DNA from 2 places in the Streptomyces sp. NPDC048639 genome. Region 2 is predicted to be linked to the other one. Evidence: riboswitches for the same ligand, from Rfam matches in the RefSeq annotation. Region 2 holds a riboswitch; the other holds the start of a gene.

Region 1 (9,549 bases), on a different contig from region 2:
CCGGGGTCCTGTGCCCGTCACAGGCCCCGCGCGGGCGGCGGTTCGTCGTGCAGGATGCGCTGGTGGAGAATGTGGTCCCGCCACGCGCCATTGACGTGCAGATACTTCGGCGCAAGGCCGTACCGCTCGAATCCGGCCTTCACCAGGACCCGTTGGGACGCCACATTGCCCACCATCGTTCCCGCCTCGACCCGGTGCAGTGCGAGCTCCTCTCGCGCGGCCGCACAAGCGGCTTCGACGGCGGCAGTGGCAAGACCGCGCCCGGCCAGCCCCTTGTCGACCCAGTAGCCCACGCTCGCACTGCGCAGCGGACCGAGGGTGATCCCGGTCAAGGCGACGGCCCCCACGATGCGGCCGGTGCCCGTCTCGACGAGCACCCATGGCATGGCGTGCCCTGCTTCCCTCTGCGCGAACTGGACTCGTATCCGCTCCTGCTGGCCGTGCTCGGTGAAGAACTCCTCCGGCCGGTGGTGCTCCCAAGGGCGCATGTACGCACGGTTCCTGAGCAGCGCCTCCGCCAGCGCTCCGGCGTCCTCCAGGACGGTCGCCCTCATCGCGACACCGTCAGCGATCACTGTCATACCGTCCGCCCCTCCGCTTCCGAATCCCGGACGGTGCCCTTCCGCACGACGCCCGGCCCCGTTCAGTCCGACGTTCCCGCCCAGGAGACACCCACCCGGTGGAGGTGAACCACACGCCACGCAAAGGCTTTTGATGTCTCGTCAAGCGGACCGGGCGAACTGCACGTCGGCGCACGCCGGTAGTCTGCTCCGCTCGATCGCGAGCAGAGCAACAGGGGGAGCAGCCGTATGGCAATCCGCAAGGCGAAGATGAAGGAACAGGTCGCGGAGGCGATCGCGCAGGCTGCGCCGGGCGACCGGCTGATCGTCACCATCGCCACCGTCACCGGGGCCAGCCCGTGGCTGATGAACGCCCTCGGTCTCATCGGGCAGTTCCTGGTGAAGTTCTACTTCGTCACGGTCACCGAACAGGCCGTCGTCTTCCATACGTTCAACCGCTTCACGCAGCGGCCCAAGGAGCTGGTGTGCGCCATCCCGCGTGCTCAGGCACAGCCGCTGCTCGGCGAGGTGAACCGGAACCCGCTGTGGAGTTCCTTCATGTTCGCGCTGCCGGGCGAGCAGACGCCGACCCGTATCAATGTCCACCGCATGTGGCGCAATGAGATGGACGAGCTGATCTCACTCGTCATCGGTGCGCCCTACGGGACGCCGGTCGCGCCGTACGCCCAGGGCTTCCCGCAGCAGCCCGGACCGGCAGCACCCGGCTTCCACCATCAGGCAGCACCGGGCTCCCCGCAGCAGGCCGGACCCGGCTTCCCGCAGCAGGTCCCGGCCGGACCGGCGGCGCCGCACCAGCCGTACGCCGCTCCCGCTCCGCAGCCGCCGCACGGTTCCCCCGCCCCGCAGTACGGCACCCCGTACGGCGCTCCGTTTCCTCAACAGGGCGCTCCCTACGGCCCGCCCGCGCCGCACCAGCCGCCGTCGCAACCGCACGGACAGCCGTACCACCAGCCACCGGCGCAGCCGTACGTCCCGCCGCAGCAGCAGCCGCACGTCCCTGCTCAGCCACAGCCCCAGACCCAGCAACCGCCGCACCCGCAGCAGCAGCAGCCCGGGAACCCGTACAACGCCTGACCTCGGAAACGCACGCACGCAACGCCCGCAACGCCCGCACCGCATGCGTCACACGGGTCGCACGCCCCCGCAACGCCACTGGGGCGGCACCCTCACGGGTGCCGCCCCAGTGTTCAGGACGGTCGATCAACCTGGAAGGTCGATCAGAAGTCCATGTCACCGCCCGGCATGCCGCCCGGGGCCGCCGCGGCGGCCTTCTCCGGCTTGTCGGCGATGACGGCCTCGGTGGTGAGGAAGAGCGCAGCGATGGACGCGGCGTTCTGCAGCGCCGAGCGCGTGACCTTGGCCGGGTCGATGATGCCCTCGGCGACCAGGTCGACGTACTCGCCGGTCGCGGCGTTGAGGCCGTGACCCGGAGTCAGGTTGCGCACCTTCTCCACAACCACGCCGCCCTCGAGGCCGGCGTTGACCGCGATCTGCTTCAGCGGGGCCTCCAGGGCCAGGCGCACGGCCTGGGCACCGGTGGCCTCGTCGCCCTCGAGCTCGAGCTTGTCGAAGACCGTGGAAGCCTGGAGCAGAGCCACGCCACCACCGGCGACGATGCCCTCCTCGACGGCGGCCTTGGCGTTGCGCACCGCGTCCTCGATGCGGTGCTTGCGCTCCTTGAGCTCGACCTCGGTCGCGGCACCGGCCTTGATGACGGCCACGCCGCCGGCCAGCTTCGCGAGGCGCTCCTGGAGCTTCTCGCGGTCGTAGTCCGAGTCCGAGTTCTCGATCTCGGCACGGATCTGGTTGACCCGGCCCTGGACCTGCTCGCTGTCACCGGCACCGTCGACGATGGTGGTCTCGTCCTTGGTGATGACGACCTTGCGGGCACGGCCCAGCAGGTCGACACCCGCGTTCTCCAGCTTGAGGCCGACCTCCTCGGAGATGACGGTGCCACCGGTGAGGATGGCGATGTCGCCGAGCATGGCCTTGCGGCGGTCACCGAAGCCCGGGGCCTTGACGGCAACGGACTTGAAGGTGCCACGGATCTTGTTGACGACCAGGGTGGACAGCGCCTCGCCCTCGACGTCCTCCGCGATGATCAGCAGCGGCTTGCCGGACTGCATGACCTTCTCCAGCAGCGGAAGGAGGTCCTTCACCGCGGAGATCTTGGAGTTGACGATCAGGATGTACGGGTCGTCGAGGACGGCCTCCATACGCTCCATGTCGGTGGCGAAGTAGGCGGAGATGTAGCCCTTGTCGAAGCGCATGCCCTCGGTGAGCTCGAGCTCGAGCCCGAAGGTCTGCGACTCCTCGACGGTGATGACGCCTTCCTTGCCGACCTTGTCCATCGCCTCGGCGATGAGCTCGCCGATCTGGGTGTCGGCGGCGGAGATGGAGGCCGTCGAAGCGATCTGCTCCTTGGTCTCCACGTCCTTGGCCTGCTCGAGCAGGGCGGTCGAGACGGCCTCGACGGCCTTCTCGATGCCACGCTTCAGGGCCATCGGGTTGGCACCGGCGGCGACGTTGCGGAGGCCCTCCTTGACGAGAGCCTGGGCGAGAACGGTCGCGGTCGTCGTGCCGTCACCGGCGACGTCGTCCGTCTTCTTCGCGACCTCCTTGACCAGCTCCGCGCCGATCTTCTCGTAGGGGTCCTCGAGCTCGATCTCCTTGGCGATGGACACACCATCGTTGGTGATCGTGGGGGCGCCCCACTTCTTCTCGAGGACGACGTTCCGGCCCTTGGGGCCGAGGGTCACCCTGACGGCGTCGGCGAGCTGGTTCATCCCGCGCTCGAGGCCGCGCCGCGCCTCCTCGTCGAACGCGATGATCTTGGCCATGTGAAGTGTCCTCCACGGACTGGGGTTCCCCCCGCCGTAAGCCGGGGGACGGTGGATTGCTCCGGACCGCGTGGCGCCCGCGACGGACGGCCTGCCTGCCCGACGGTCCTTGCCCCGCCTGGCCTGCGGGCCTCACCGACCCGGTCCTTCTGTCACTCTCAACCTCAGAGTGCTAACGCCAATGATTAGCACTCGGGGCCATCGAGTGCAAGCGCCTCAGGCGCTCCCGCAGCCCCCGCGACCGGACCGCGGCCCGCCTGCTGCGGACACGGCACGGGCTCACTACCCATGCGCCGCCGACGGCGAACGCCCCACGCCCGCCCGGCCGTCACGCCGCCGGACCGCGTCCGCCCACGGCGAAGGGCCCGCCCCCCGAAGGGGACGGGCCCTTGCTCGTACGCCAGTGGTCAGTCGGCGCGTCCTTGGTGTCAGCCCGCTACACGGACCATGTCCGCCTGCGGCCCCTTCTGGCCCTGCGAGATCTCGAACTCGACCCGCTGACCTTCTTCGAGGGTGCGGTAGCCGTCCATCTGAATCGCGCTGTAGTGCACGAAGACGTCCGCACCACCGTCGACCGCGATGAAGCCGTACCCCTTCTCCGCGTTGAACCACTTGACGGTGCCCTGAGCCATCCCTAACTCCCCTATTACTGGCCCTTGCGCAGGACCGCACTCCGCGGACCCGGGTCGGACTTCACCCAGACCTCACACGGCGCCCCCGGCCATCGACAGGGGTGCTCCAGGTGGTGCCGGAACGCGTCGACCGCGGCTGAATGTATCTGCACGAATGCCGTCTGCAACAGGTCAATCAGACGAGAATTCTGGGCGCGCTCGAACGGCAATTCCCGCAGAATTGCCGCTAATTCGGGGCAACTCGGGCCGGGCATTGCTCATCAATCCGACATCTCGTGCACACACGGAGGGCACAACTTGTCGGTACTCATATGCGTTCGGCAAAGGCGCCTAGGGGGGATGTGCACAACTGTACCGCGCTCAACGGCACGGAATTGCCCCCTCCGTTTCTCTCACGGAGGGGGTGAACCCGATTACGAAAGGTTGTTGAAATTCACCGTCGACGCTCTCCCGGGGCCTGTTGGTGGACGGTCTGTCAGCAGCCGCCCGCGACCGCCGGGATGATCGAGACGCCGGCGCCGTCGGGGGTCGCCGTCTGCAGACCGTCCTCGAAGCGCACGTCGTCGTCGTTGACGTAGACGTTCACGAAACGGCGCAGCTTGCCGGTGTCGTCCAGGACGCGGGCGGCGATGCCCGGGTGGTTCTTCTCCAGCGACTCGATGACCTCGGCGAGAGTCGCGCCGTCGGCGCTCACCTCGGCCTGGCCGCCGGTGTACGTGCGCAGGATGGTCGGGATGCGGACGTTGACGCTCATGCGGTTCACCTTCGGTGGGAGGGGTGGACGAAGCAGGTGGTGGGGTCGTTCGGCCCACGCGGACCGGAGGGCCGTCGGGCCCGTGACGCTACCGGCGGCACGACGGCCCGCGTCCTCAGCCGGTCAGCCCCGCGGCGCGGAACGCGTCGAGGCTCGGCCGGATCGTCGCCGTGGGCCGCGCGGTCGGAGCGACGGCGTCCAGGGTCTTCAGCCCGTCGCCGGTGTTGAGCACGACCGTCTCACCGGCCGGGTCGAGCTGCCCGGTCTCGATCAGCTTGCGCAGCACGCCGACCGTGACGCCGCCCGCGGTCTCCGCGAAGATGCCCTCGGTGCGCGCCAGCAGCGTGATGGCGTCGACGACCTGCTCGTCGGTGACGTCCTCGACCGCACCGCCCGTACGGCGGCAGATGTCGAGCACGTACGGTCCGTCGGCCGGGTTGCCGATGGCGAGCGACTTGGCGATGGTGTCCGGCTTGACGGGCCGTACGACGTCGTGGCCGTCCTTGAACGCCCGCGACACCGGGGAGCAGCCCTCGGCCTGCGCGCCGAAGATCTTGTAGGGCTTGTCCTCGACGAGGCCGAGCCCGATCAGCTCCTTGAGCCCCTTGTCGATCTTCGTGAGCTGTGAGCCCGAGGCGATCGGGATCACGATGTTGTCCGGGATGCGCCAGCCGAGCTGCTCGGCGATCTCGTACGCCAGCGTCTTGGACCCCTCGCCGTAGTACGGGCGCAGGTTGACGTTGACAAAGCCCCAGCCTTCGCCGATCGGGTCGCCGATCAGCTCGCTGCAGAAGCGGTTCACGTCGTCGTACGTGCCCTCGATACCGACCAGGTCACCGCCGTAGACCGCGGCCATCACGACCTTGCCCGCCTCCAGGTCGTGCGGGATGAACACGCAGGAGCGGAAGCCGGCGCGGGCGGCCGCGGCGCCGACGGCACCCGCGAGGTTCCCCGTGGAGGAGCAGGACAGGGTGGTGAAGCCGAAGGCGCGCGCGGCCTCGACGGCGATGGCGACCACGCGGTCCTTGAAGGAGTGCGTCGGGTTCCCGGAGTCGTCCTTCACATGCAGGCCGCCGGTGACGCCCAGCTCGCGCGCCAGGTTGTCGGCCTTGACGAGCTTGGTCAGGCCCGGGTTCAGATTCGGCTTGCTCGCGACGTCCTCAGGGACGGGGAGCAGCGGGGCGTACCGCCAGAGGTTGCCGGGGCCGGCCTCGATGCGCTTCCGCAGGGCCTCGGGGTCGCCGCTCGGCAGGTCGTACGCCACCTCGAGCGGCCCGAAACACACCTGGCACGCGAAGATCGGGCCGAGCGCGAAGCGTTCGCCGCACTCACGGCAGGACAGCGCGGCGGCGGGTCCCAGCGAGACGGAGTCGGTGCTGTTTGCAACGGTTTGCACAGCCATGGATGGCGAGGCCCTTTCTCCTCATCTTCCCCGTGACGGACTTCGCCACGAGACGGAATTGGCACCTTCCCGAGCCGGGAGCCTCGCCATGCGATGCGCGAGACCGGCTGGAGGGTTGCCGGGGCTTCAACGGGCCGTTCCCTCTGCCCCTCTGGATGAGCGGTATGGCGCCGGGCGCCAGGCCCGGGCATTTGTCCGCGTCCACCCCGACATGAAGTGGACACGTGCGTTGTTCAAGACTGTAACGGACGGCGCGGACGGTTGAGATAGTCGTCCGAACCGCGAGACGGATCGCGGACCCGGCCGGGTCCGCGACGCATCACGGGCCCTCACGGGGTCCGAGACCCGAGCATTGCAGACGGGCCCGTGCGGGTCCCAGGCACCCCAGGGAGAGACGCAGACGTGCTGGAAGAGGTGGAGCACTGGCTGACGCACCGCTCCTGGTCGGCCGCCGACCGCCCGCTGAGCCGGCTCCTGGCCGCCAAGCGGAACGCGGGGGCCGCGGGGACGGTCAGCGTCGTGCTCCCGGCCCTCGACGAGGAGGCCACGGTCGGGCCGATCGTCGAGACGATACGGCGCGAGCTGATGAGCGAGGCCGTCCCCCTGGTCGACGAGCTGGTGGTGATCGACTCCGGCTCCACCGACCGTACGGCCGAGGTGGCCGCGGCGGCCGGAGCCCGCGTCGTGCACCGCGACACGATCCTGCCGCGGCTGCCCGCGGAGCCCGGCAAGGGCGAGGTGCTGTGGCGCTCGCTGCTGGTCACCAGCGGGGAGATCGTCTGCTTCGTGGACGCCGACCTGCGCGCGTTCTCGGCGGGCTTCGTGTCCGGGATCGCCGGGCCGCTGCTGACCGAGCCCGATGTGCAGCTCGTCAAGGCGATGTACGACCGGCCCCTGGAATCTGGCCGTGGGCCGGAAGGCCCGCTGGAACCGGGCGGCGGACAGGACGGCCCGCTCGGTTCCGTCGAGCAGGGCGGCCGCGTCACCGAGCTGGTCGCCCGCCCGCTGCTCAACCTCCACTGGCCGCGGCTGGCGGGCTTCGTCCAGCCGCTCGGCGGCGAGTACGCGGTGCGACGCTCGCTGCTGGAGCAGCTCCCCTTCCCCGTCGGCTACGGCGTCGAACTGGCGATGCTGATTGATGCGCTCGACCTGGCCGGGCTCGATGCGCTGGCCCAGGTCGACGTCGGCGTACGGCTGCACCGTCACCAGGACGGGCAGGCGCTGGGGCGGATGGCGGCGACGATCTACCGCACGGCCCAGGCGCGGCTGGCGCGCGGGCACCGCGTACGGCCGGTGCTGACGCAGTTCGACCGCACGGACGACGGCTTCACCCCGACGGTTCACGACGTGGCGGCGGAGGAGCGGCCCCCGATGGGGACGATCCCGGAGTACCGGGCGCGGCGGGCGCCGCGGGACGGCCGCGTGGCATAGGCGGCGCGGGCCGTCCCACGTCGGCCCGGCAGCGCCACGGGTGGTGGGCACACGTTCCGCGGGGCGGGAACCGAGGGGGACCACCGGCCACCGGCCGCCGGCGTGCGGACGGGACGGGGGCCACCGGCCGCCGGCGTGCGGACGGGCGGGTGCTCGGCGCGGGTGCTCGGCTCGTGCGGCCCGGCGGGTGCGGCTTTGTGCGGCTCGGCGCGAGCGGCTCGGCGCCCGGCGGAACGTCCCTCGCCGTCGGCGCGGCCGTTGCCCCGCGTTCGCCCCGCGGAACGCGGACGGGGTCCGCGACCCGCCGCCCCGCCGGATGGTGAAGCGCACGTTTGCGCGGATCTGTCACGGGCTAGGCTCGCCGCATGGTCGCAGAGCAGGCTGCCCAGGTTCTCGTCGCGTCCAACCGCGGCCCGGTCTCCCACACCGTCCGCGAGGACGGCTCCCTCGACGCCAAGCGCGGCGGAGGCGGCCTCGTATCCGGTCTGTCGGCCATCGGCCCCGACGCCGGCGCGCTGTGGGTGTGCGCCGCGCTCGGTGACGGCGACCGCGAGGCCGTACGCCGCCTCGGCACCCGTCTGGACCCCGCCGAGACCGCCGGCCAGCACGTGCGGATGCTCGACATCGACCCCGGCGTCTTCTCCGCCGCCTACAACGGCATCGCGAACTCCGTGCTGTGGTTCGTGCACCACCTGCTCTACCAGACCCCGCTGGAGCCGTCCTTCGACACCGAGTTCCGCACCCAGTGGGCGGCCTACGAGGCGTACAACGCCGCCTTCGCCGACGCCCTCGCCGAGGAGGCCGCCGAGGGTGCCGCGGTGCTCGTTCAGGACTACCACCTGTGCCTGGTCCCCGGCATGCTGCGCAGGCGCCGCCCCGATCTGCGCATCGGGCACTTCTCGCACACGCCGTGGGCGCCCGTGGACTACTTCCGGCTGCTGCCCGACGACATCGCCCGGCAGCTCCTGCGCGGCATCCTCGGCGCGGACCGGGCGGGCTTCCTCACCCAGCGCTGGGCGGACGCCTTCGCCGCATGCACCACGGCGGTGCTCGACGGCCAGGTGGACACCACGGACGGCAGCGCCGACGCCGTCACCTGCGAGGGCCGTACGACGCGGCTCGGGGTGCACGGGCTCGGCGCCGACGCCGACTTCCTGCGGGAGCGGTCGCACCGCCCTGATGTGGTCGAGCGCATGGCCGCCCTGCGCGAGCAGATCGGCGGCCGGGAGCGCCGGGTGATCGTCCGGGTCGACCGGACCGAGCTGTCGAAGAACATCGTGCGCGGCCTGCACGCGTACCGGCATTTGCTCACCGACCATCCGGAGTGGCGCGGCCTGGTCGTCCACGTCGCCTTCGCCTATCCCTCGCGGCAGGATCTCGCGGTCTACCGCGACTACACCGACGAGGTGCAGCGGGTCGCCGGCGAGATCAACGCCGAGTTCGGCACGGACGCCTGGCAGCCGGTGCTCCTGCACGTGAAGGACGACTTCGCGCGCTCGCTCGCCGCGTACCGGATCGCCGACGTGGCCCTCGTCAATCCGATCCGGGACGGCATGAATCTCGTCGCGAAGGAGATTCCGGTCGTCTCGGACGAGGGCTGCGCGCTGGTGCTCTCCCGCGAGGCGGGCGCGTACGCGGAGCTCGGCGAGGAGGCGCTCGTGGTCAACCCGTACGACGTGACGGGCACGGCCGAGGCGCTGCGCCAGGCGCTGACGATGGCGCCGGGCGAACGCGCCGAGCGCACGAAGCGGCTCGCCGCCGCGGCGACCTCCCTGCCGCCGCAGAAGTGGTTCCTCGACCAGCTCAACGCCCTGGGGGGCTGACCGTTCGCGACGGCCACGGGCCGGCCCTCGGGAACGCTGCCGCCTACAAGGGGATGGGCCGGCACTTCGTCGATGACCGCAGTTCC
Region 2 (9,549 bases):
GCGCGCTGCACTTCCTCGCCGGCGGCGGCGACCAGCTTCACCCAACCGGGCGGACGCAGCACGTACGCCGCGGCCGCCATGTCCAGCGGATCGGCGGCCGCCGGTACGGATCCGGCGTCCAGCGCCTCGGCCAGCTCCGGCTGCGCCTCGCGGACCAGCTCGGCGACCCGCTGCCGGAAGAGCGTGTGGCTCTCCAGCGCGGACGCCATGGCATTGCCCGCGAACTTCGCACGCCGGGTGGGGGTGAAGCGGGCGTACTGCCGCAACTGCGTCGGGAGTTCCGCCACGGTGAGATCGCCGAAGGCGTCCGCGACGAGGGCGATCACCTTCCGCCGTACGCCCTCGGGCAGCGGGCGGTCGAGCACCTCGGCGGCACCGGCGCCACCGGCGGCCTCGTCGGCCCCGGCAGCGCCGCCCTCGCTACGCTCCACCACCTGTCACCGCTCCGTTCTCAGGCGCTCTCGCCCGAGCGGTCCACCAGCTCGGTCCGGTCCACCGCGTCGCATCAGCGGCAGGACACCGTAACGATGGTCCCACCGACGACGTCACGCTCCTCGGCCCCGGCGTCACCGGCCGGGCCGAGGTGAACGTACCCGACCGCCCGGGTCGTACGGGTGACGCCGAAACGCGTGGGGTCGCCGCCGGGGGTGCGGCGCCGGCGGGTTTCGGCCGCCTGCTGGGAAACGCCCATGGATGTCGTCCTTCTCCGGGTGCTTTCCGTCACCCTACGACCTGGCGGGGAGGGGGCGCCGGGACCGGGCGGCGAACGGGGGCACGGCGAGGCACTCTGGGTAGTTTGGTCGGGTTGCGCCATGCTCTGTTCATGATCAGCAAGGCGATCACGGCGCAACGGGTCCGGGTGGCTGCGGCCCGAAGGTTCCTTCCCCGGGCACGGCACGGGCGCGAGCCGGTCGTGACGTACACGCTGATCGTCCTCTGCTTCGTGATCTTCGTCGCGGGCCCCTCCGCCGGCCTGAACCCCGTGTACGGGAGGGGGGCCGATCTACTCGCGGCCCAGGCGGCGCACTTCGAACGGTGGGGCGTCGTCCCCCACGACCTGCTGGCCGGCTCCGCCCGCGCCCTGCTCACCCCGTTGACGGCTCTGTTCGTGCACGGCACCTGGCTGCACCTGCTGGGCAATCTGCTGTTCCTCTTCGTCTTCGGCGGGATGGCGGAGGAGCGCATGGGGCGGGCCGAATTCACGCTCTTCTATCTCGGAGTCGGCTATCTGGCACTGGCCGGCTTCGCGGCGGCACACCCCGGCTCGACCCAGTCGCTGGTCGGGGCCTCGGGTGCGATCTCCGGAGTGCTGGGCGCGTTCCTCTATCTGCTGCCGACGGCCCGGGTCACCAGCCTCTTCCCCTTTCTCTTCTTCCTCCCGCTGCGCTTCCCCGCCTGGATGGTGCTGATCTTCTGGTTCGTGCTGCAGTGGCTTGCCGCCCGTGCCGTCACGACGAAGCCGGGCGTGGCCTACCTGGCGCACCTGATCGGCTTCTGCCTGGGCTTCCTCTACGCGTGGGCGCGTTACGGACGCGGGGCGAGCGGGGGCAGCGCCACGCGGCAGGGGAGCGCGGACGGTGAGGCTAGAGTGAGCAGCGCAGCCAGGGCGACCGAGGGAGAGAGCCAGCCGTGATCACCGCGATCGTGCTCATCAAGACCAGCGTGGACCGGATTCCCGAGATCGCCGAGACGATCGCCGCCCTGGAGAACGTCAGCGAGGTCTACTCGGTCACGGGGAACTACGACCTGGTGGCGATGGTCCGCGTCGGCGAGCACGACGACCTGGCGGACATCATCCCGGGGCGGATCAGCAAGATCCCGGGTGTCGAGGTCACGGACACGCATGTGGCGTTCCGGACGTACTCCCAGCACGACCTGGAAGCGGCGTTCGCGATCGGCCTCGACGCGTAACGGCTGCGGGCTCCGGCCCTCGCCGCCTCGCGCTGCGGGCCGGTGCCGATCCGGGGTTCGGGCTCGGAGGCTCGGGGCTCGGGGCTCGGAAAGCCTGGGGAGTTTCCGTGGGCTCCGCTCGACTTCGGGGTACGGGCCCCTTGGTACGCCCCCTTTCCCTTCGTCCCCTGCCCTTGAGAGTTGGGGGCCCTGCGCCTCTGCGCGCCGCGGTCCCGTTCCGCCTGCACGTCGGGGACGTGAGCCGGTTCCGTGCCGCCCCGCCCACTCCGATACGGCGGGATGCTGAGTGCCGCGTCGCCGTGTCGGGAGGTCCGTGGCCGTCCCGGTCCGGTCCGGTGGCCGCCCGCGGTCGCCGCCGTTGCACCCACCCGTCCCGCCTGGCCGTTGCCCCCGGTCCCGCCCCTGGCGGAGACCTGCCGCAGCGGCGGACAACGCACGCTGCGAACCGTGGCGGTGACCAACCGGCCGCGGGCGAGGGCTCGTTGACATCCGACCCCGCCCGGCGGACGAGGGCCGGCATGCTCCTGACCGCCGTCGACCGACTTCCGTGGCGCGGCCCGCCGCGCCGCGGAGTGCGTGGCCGTCAACTCACCGCGAACAGCAGCCCGTTGGAGCGGGTCTCGCCGGGCCGCGAGGCCGAGCAGCCACCTGCCCACCGTCCTGTCCACCTCGACCGAACCTTGGGCGTCCCGGGCCGAAACGGGCCGTCGAGGCCGTCGCAGCGCGGCTCGCCCGCACGCGTCCGACGACCCCCTGGGCACCGACCCGTCGGCGTCCGGGCTGCGCCCGGCGGCACACCCGTCCCCGGCCCAGGCCGCCCGGAGCACGGCCCGCCCGCCACACCGGGTGCTCGGCCCCTGCGACTGGACACCCTGACACTCTCAGCACATACGCCTGGCACACGGCGGGCCACCGTTGCGTCCGCGGCGCCCCGCCCCCGCCGCGCCCCCGGCCGCGCGCTTACGCGTCGCGGTCCGGGACGCAGCGGCCGTCCTCCGTGCGGTAGGTCCACTGGGCGCCGTTCGCGACCAGTTCCTTCACCGCCGCGACGAAGCGGTCCACGTGCTCGTCCGGCGTGCCCGCGCCGAAGCTGACGCGGATCGCGTTGAGCGACTTCTCCCCCGGTGCCGCCTCCGGCGCCCCGCACTCGCCCGGCTCGTCCGCATGGCTGCCCAGCAGCGTCCTGACCAGCGGGTGCGCGCAGAAGAGCCCGTCCCGTACGCCGATGCCGTACTCCGCGGACAGCGCCGCGGCGAAGTGCGAGCTGTTCCAGCCGTCGACGACGAAGGAGAGGACGCCGACCCGGGGGGCGTCGTCGCCGAACAGCGACAGCACCTTCACCTCCGGCACCTCCGCCAGCCCCTCCCGTACGCGCGTGACCAGCGCCTGCTCGCGTTCCACCAGCGCGTCGAAGCCCGCCTCGGTGAGCGCCTTGCAGGCCGAGGCGATGGCGTAGACCCCGATGACGTTGGGCGAACCGGCCTCGTGCCGCGCCGCCGTGGTGTGCCACTCCACGTCCACACCGCCGTCCGGGCGCCGGGCGACCGTACGGCTCGCTCCGCCGCCCGCGAGGTACGGGTCGGCGTCGCGCAGCCAGTCGGCGCGTCCGGCGAGGACGCCCGAGCCGAACGGGGCGTACAGCTTGTGCCCGGAGAAGGCCACCCAGTCCACGTCCGACTCCGCGATGTCCACGGGGTGGTGGGGTGCGAGCTGCGCGGCGTCGAGCACGATGCGCGCGCCGTGGGAGTGCGCGGCGGCGGTCAGCTCCCGTACGGGCCACAGCTCGCCGGTGACGTTCGACGCCCCCGTCACGCACACCAGCGCGGGACCGTACGGCTCCCTGCTCGCGAGCGCCCGCTCCAGCGTCTCGACGGCCTGCCAGGGTGTGCGCGGCGCGTCGAGGACCTCGACCTCGACGCCCGGTGCCTGCTGCCAGGGCAGCAGTGACGCGTGGTGCTCGGTCTCGAAGACGAACACCCGCGTGCCCTGCGGGAGTACGGACGCCAGGAGGTTGAGCGAATCGGTGGTGGAGCGGGTGAAGACGACCTGGTCGTCCTGGCGGCAGCCGAGGAACTCGGCGACGGCGGTGCGGCTGTTCTCGAAGAGATCGGTGGAGAGCTGCGACAGATAGCCGGCGCCGCGGTGGACGCTGCCGTAGTACGGGGCGAAGGCGGCGACGTCGTCCCACACACGCTGCAGCGCGGGCGCGCTCGCCGCGTAGTCGAGGGCGGCGTACGTGACTTCGCCGCCGGTGACGAGCGGTACGAGGACGTCGCGGCCGAGCACGGGCAGCGGGGCGCCCACGGTGGGCACGGCACAACAGGCGTCGGAGGCCGCCCCCGAGGCGGCGTCGTCGGAGGACGGGGCGGTGACGGTCTCAGCGGCGGTGGCGGTGAGGGTGGCGGTGGCGGTGGCGGCAGCAGGGCGCACGGACATGGCGGAATCTCCCGGTGAAAAGTGAAGGCTTCTCAAGGACGCACGCATCGCGCAGAGAGGCGAAGGCGTACGGGATGCGCCTCGACGCGCGGACGAACACCGCACGGAGGCTGTGGGATCAGGGCCGCAGGCCCTAGCGCATTCGCTGATTCACGGAAGATCTCCCTCGACGACCCAGGATCCCTGGCGAGGGATCCGCGCTTGCCGCAGACCTCGCTGCCTGCGGCCTGGTCATCACCCGGGGCACCCCGCCACGGACGGAGGGTTGCCGGACAGCGGGCCGGGGCCTGTGTCGCTGTCACTCGTGACCTGCCGAGCATCATGCCACAAGGTCATCACCGCGCAGGCCGCTGTCCGATACGTGGACAGCGGCCTGCCTCAGCGGCCTGTGGCGCCGAAGTGCGGTCCGTGGCGGCGGGGCGCCCCGCACCGCGTACCGGACCCGTCGAAGTCCTTGTGGCGCTCAGCCGTTGGTGGCCCCGACCCAGCGGTCCAGTGTCCGCCGCGCCGCACCCGAGTCGACCGACTCGGCGGCCCGCTCCAGCGCGGTCGCGATCTGGTCCGTGAGCGGCGCGTCCTGCGGGTTCAGGGCGACCAGCGCCGCTGCCGAGTTGAGCAGCACCGCGTCCCGTACGGGCCCGGTCTCGCCCGCCAGCAGCCGCCTGGCGACATCGGCGTTGTACGAGGCGTCGGCGCCGCGCAGAGCCTCCACCGGTACCAGTTCGATCCCGATGTCGCGAGGGTCGAAGGTCTCCTGCCGTACGGTCCCGTCCCGGACGACCCACACCTGCGAGGTGGCCGTGGTGGTCAGCTCGTCCAGCCCGTCGTCCCCGCGGAAGACGAGCGCCGACGAGCCGCGTTCGGCGAGGACGCCCGCCATGATGGGCGCCATGCGCGGGTCGGCCACACCGGTGGCCTGGGCCCGCACCCGGGCCGGATTGGTCAGCGGACCGAGGAAGTTGAACGTGGTGGGGATCCCCAACTCCCGCCGCGCGGGGGCCACATGGCGCAGTGCGGGGTGGAACTTCACCGCGAAGCAGAAGGTGATGCCCGCCTCCCCGGCGACCTCGGCCACCCGCTCCGGTGACAGATCGAGGTTGACGCCCAGCTTCTCCAGGACGTCGGAGGCTCCGCTCGCCGACGAGGCGGCGCGGTTGCCGTGCTTGACGACCCGCGCGCCCGTACCGGCCACGACGATCGCCGACATCGTCGAGATGTTCACGGTCTTCGCCCGGTCGCCGCCGGTGCCGACGATGTCCACGTTCGGCCCCGGGACATCGATGACGTTGGCGTGCTCGTACATCGTCCGGACGAGGCCGGAGACCTCCTCGACCGTCTCGCCCTTGGCGCGCAGGGCGACGGCGAAGCCGGCGATCTGCACATCCGTGGCCTCGCCGCGCATGATCCGGTCCATGGCCCAGGCCGTGTCCTCGGCCGTCAGGTTCTGTCCCGCGAGGAGAGAGGTCAGGACATCCGGCCAGGTGCGGGCCGCCGCGGGGCTGTCAGCTCCGGCTGGGGTCACACGGTCCATGGTCCGCTCCTGGATGTCGGATGAGCAGGGGACGGCCGCCACCTGCGGCCTTGCGGCAAGCCTATCGGCGTGGCGCTCCCGGGCGGCGGCCGAGCCCGCAGTCCGGACAGCGAGGGGCCCGGCGACGGCCGAAGCCCGCTCCGTGAGCCCCGACGGTCCGCTCTCCCAGTGCCCGCGGACCGTACGGCGACGGGCTCGCACGCCCGAGGGCCCCGGGTCCGCTCCCCGAAGGGGCGGGCCCGGGGCCCTCGTCAGGCTCCGGCGGAGTCCGGCGCACCGGCGGGTCGGGTCAGTGGTGACCGTGGCCCTCGGTGATCTCGCGGTACTCCTCGGCGCTCGGCTTGGCAATCTGGCTGTCCCGGCCGTAGAAGCCCCGCGACATCCGCGCGCGCAGCTTCTGCGTGCGCTTGATCTTCCGCCGTACACCGTTCTCGTCGACCTCGGGGCCGAGTTCGAGCGGCGTGTACTGATCGTGCTGCGTGAGGGTGTGGAGCTGCTGCTGCGACAGCGGCTCGTGGACCTCGATGAACTCACCGTGCGGCAGCCGCTTGATGATGCCGGTCTCCCGGCCGTGCAGCACCTTGTCCCGGTCACGCCGCTGCAGACCCAGGCAGATCCGCTTCGTCGCGATGAAGGTGAGCACCGGCAGCACGAAGAAGCCGATCCGGCCGAACCAGGTGATGGCGTTGATCGACAGATGGAAGTGCGTGGCCCAGATGTCGTTGCCACCGCCGACGAGCAGGATGAAGTACACGCTCAGCCAGGCCGCACCGAAGGCCGTACGGGTCGGGGCGTTGCGCGGGCGGTCCAGGATGTGGTGCTCACGCTTGTCCCCGGTCACCCAGGACTCGATGAACGGCCAGACGGCGATGGCCACCAGCACCAGCGGGAAGATCATCAGCGGGATGAACACACCCAGCGCGAGCGTATGGCCCGCGAAGTTGATCTCCCAACCGGGCATCAGACGGATGAGGCCCTCGGAGAAGCCCATGTACCAGTCGGGCTGGGCGCCGGTGGACACCTGGTCCGCAACGTAGGGCCCCAGGGCCCAGATCGGGTTGATGCTCGCAATGGCCGCGATCACCGCGGTCAGACCGAACACCAGGAAGAAGAAGCCGCCCGCCTTGGCCATGTACACCGGCAACAGCGGCATACCCACCACATTGGTGTTCTTCTTCCCCGGACCCGGGAACTGCGTGTGCTTGTGGTAGAAGACCAGGATCAAATGCGCCACCAGCAGACCCAGCATCAAACCGGGCAACAGCAACACATGCACCGAGAAGAACCGCGGCACGAAATCCGACCCCGGGAACTCACCACCGAAGAGGAAGAACGACAGATACGTGCCCACGATCGGCACGGAGAGAATCGCACCCTCCATGAACCGCACACCCGTACCCGACAACAGGTCGTCCGGCAGCGAGTAACCGGTGAACCCGGTGAACATGCCCAGCACCAGCAGCAGGAACCCGAACAGCCAGTTGACCTCACGCGGCTTGCGGAACGCCCCCGTGAAGAACACCCGCATCATGTGCACGAACATCGCCGCGATGAAGATCAGCGCACCCCAGTGGTGAATCTGCCGGATCAGCAGACCACCCCGGACATCGAAACTGATGTCCAGCGTCGAGGCATACGCCTCCGACATCCGCACACCCTGCAACGGCACATAACTGCCGTGATACTCCACCTCGTTCATCGCCGGATGGAAGAACAGCGTCAGATAGACACCGGTCAGAATCACGATGATGAAACTGTAGAGCGCGACCTCGCCCAGCATGAACGACCAGTGGTCCGGGAAGATCTTGCGCATGTTCGACTTGGCCAGGCCGTAGATCCCCAGCCGGCCGTCCGCCCAGTCCGCAAGCCGCTCACCACGGGGCGCCGGACGGCGCTTGTCGGTTGCCGTACTCATCCGCGCTCCCAGAAGCTCGGGCCGACCGGCTCTTCGAAGTCGCTGAGCGCCTCGAGGTAACCGTCCTTGTTCACACCGATCCGCAGCTGAGGCAGCGCGTGACCGGCAGGGCCGAAGATCACTCGGCCGCCGTCCGCGAGGTCGAAGGTCGACTGGTGGCAGGGGCAGAGCACGTGGTGCGTCTGCTGCTCGTACAGGCTGATCGGGCAACCGACGTGGGTGCAGATCTTCGAGTACGCCACGATGCCCTCGTGGGACCAGTCGAGCTCGCGCTTGTCCTTGATGTTCTCCGGCTGCAGCCGGACGATCATCAGCGCCGCCTTGGCGATCTGGCTCTGGTAGTCGTGCGCGTCCTCCTCCAGGCCCTCGGGCTTGGCGAAGGTGAGCGAACCGACGACCACGTCCTCGGGACGCAGCGGCTCATCGGTGTTCTGGTTGATGAGCAGCTTGCCCTTGGACCACAGCGTGTGGCGGAGCTTGTCCTCGGGCAGCGGGCCGAGGTCGCGCAGCAGCACCACACCGGAGAGCGGCACCATGGCCAGCGCGCCGAACATCGTGTTGCGGATCAGCTTGCGCCGGCCGATGGCCGACTCCTTGGCGCCCTGCCGGAAGTCCGACATCACCTTGGCCTTGACCTCGGGCGGCGCCTCGATCGGGTGGCGCTCGTCCGCGGTCTCCGCGTCCGACATCAGCGTGCGGGCCCAGTGGACCGCGCCGGCGCCGATGCAGAACAGGGCCACACCGAGGGTGGTGCCGAGAGCGAAGTTCAGCGCGCTGATGTGACCGATCGGCCACACGTACACGATGTCTTCGATCCCGATGGCCACATACGACGCGATGAACGCGATCGTGGCCAGCATGGACACCGTGAAGAGCAGCGCGACGGTGCGCTCGGACCGCCTGGCGGCCCGTTCGTCGATGTCCTGGATGCGCGGCTGGTGGGGCGGCAGCCCGGGGTCGGCGAACGGGTCGTCCGCGGGGGCCAGCGTGCCGGCCCCGGCCTTTGCCTGCTCACTCGGCAGGTGTTCTTCGGACACGTCTTTGTTGGATCCAGTCTCGCTCATGACTTCTTGGCCTTTGCGGTGTGCGCGGCGACCCAGACGGCGGCGGCGATCATCACGCCCAGGCCGAAGATCCAGCCGAACAGGCCCTCACTGACCGGGCCGAGCCCGCCCAGCTCGAAGCCACCGGGAGAGGGGGAGTCGTCCTCACCGACTGCCTTGAGGTACGCGATGATGTCCCGCTTGTCCTGCTCCGGCATCGTCGTGTCCGGGAAGGACGGCATCTGCTGCGGGCCCGACTGCATGGCCTCGTAGATGTGCTTGGAATCGACGCCTTCCAGCTCCGGGGCGTACTTGCCTCCGGTCAGGGCGCCGCCCTTGCCGGTGAAGTTGTGGCACTGCGCGCAGTTGGTCCGGAAGAGCTGGCCGCCGTTGGCGATGTCCGCGCCGCTCGGGTCGTACTGCTCCTTGGTGGGAGTGATCGGACCCGCCCCCAGTGAGGCGACGTACGCGGCGAGCTGATCGATCTCGGCCTGCGAGTAGACCTTCGGCTTCTCCGGCGCCTGCGCGCCGGGCTGCTGCGCCGGCATACGGCCGGTGCCGACCTGGAAGTCGACGGCGGCGGAGCCCACGCCGACCAGGCTCGGGCCGTCAGAGCTGCCCTGACCGCCGGTGCCGTGGCAACTCGCGCAGCCGACGGCGTAGAGCTTCTTGCCCTCCTCGATGGCAAGGGACTGGGCGGTGTCTTGCGCCTG

What was found. A riboswitch is a leader RNA that binds a small molecule or an ion and turns the genes downstream of it on or off. The one in region 2 is predicted to bind S-adenosylmethionine.
Region 1: another riboswitch for S-adenosylmethionine. It lies ahead of thrC (threonine synthase); the one in region 2 lies ahead of ACGFNH_RS01640 (aminotransferase class V-fold PLP-dependent enzyme).

Annotation. Positions count from the first base shown of each region.
Region 1 is NZ_JBICVP010000006.1:440,692-450,240, forward strand. It holds gene ACGFNH_RS19215 (GNAT family N-acetyltransferase) at 18-581, opposite strand; gene ACGFNH_RS19220 (hypothetical protein) at 810-1,655, shown strand; gene groL (chaperonin GroEL) at 1,799-3,421, opposite strand; gene ACGFNH_RS19230 (cold-shock protein) at 3,850-4,053, opposite strand; gene ACGFNH_RS19235 (ubiquitin-like small modifier protein 1) at 4,529-4,807, opposite strand; gene thrC (threonine synthase) at 4,923-6,209, opposite strand; SAM riboswitch class I at 6,228-6,371, opposite strand; gene ACGFNH_RS19245 (glucosyl-3-phosphoglycerate synthase) at 6,612-7,640, shown strand; gene ACGFNH_RS19250 (trehalose-6-phosphate synthase) at 8,006-9,463, shown strand.
Region 2 is NZ_JBICVP010000001.1:376,373-385,921, forward strand. It holds gene ACGFNH_RS01620 (NYN domain-containing protein) at 1-431, opposite strand, end outside; gene ACGFNH_RS01625 (hypothetical protein) at 506-691, opposite strand; gene ACGFNH_RS01630 (rhomboid family intramembrane serine protease) at 824-1,633, shown strand; gene ACGFNH_RS01635 (Lrp/AsnC ligand binding domain-containing protein) at 1,630-1,911, shown strand; gene ACGFNH_RS01640 (aminotransferase class V-fold PLP-dependent enzyme) at 2,872-4,347, opposite strand; SAM riboswitch class IV at 4,540-4,657, opposite strand; gene trpD (anthranilate phosphoribosyltransferase) at 4,811-5,878, opposite strand; gene ACGFNH_RS01650 (cytochrome bc complex cytochrome b subunit) at 6,168-7,793, opposite strand; gene ACGFNH_RS01655 (Rieske 2Fe-2S domain-containing protein) at 7,790-8,857, opposite strand; gene ACGFNH_RS01660 (c-type cytochrome) at 8,854-9,549, opposite strand, start outside.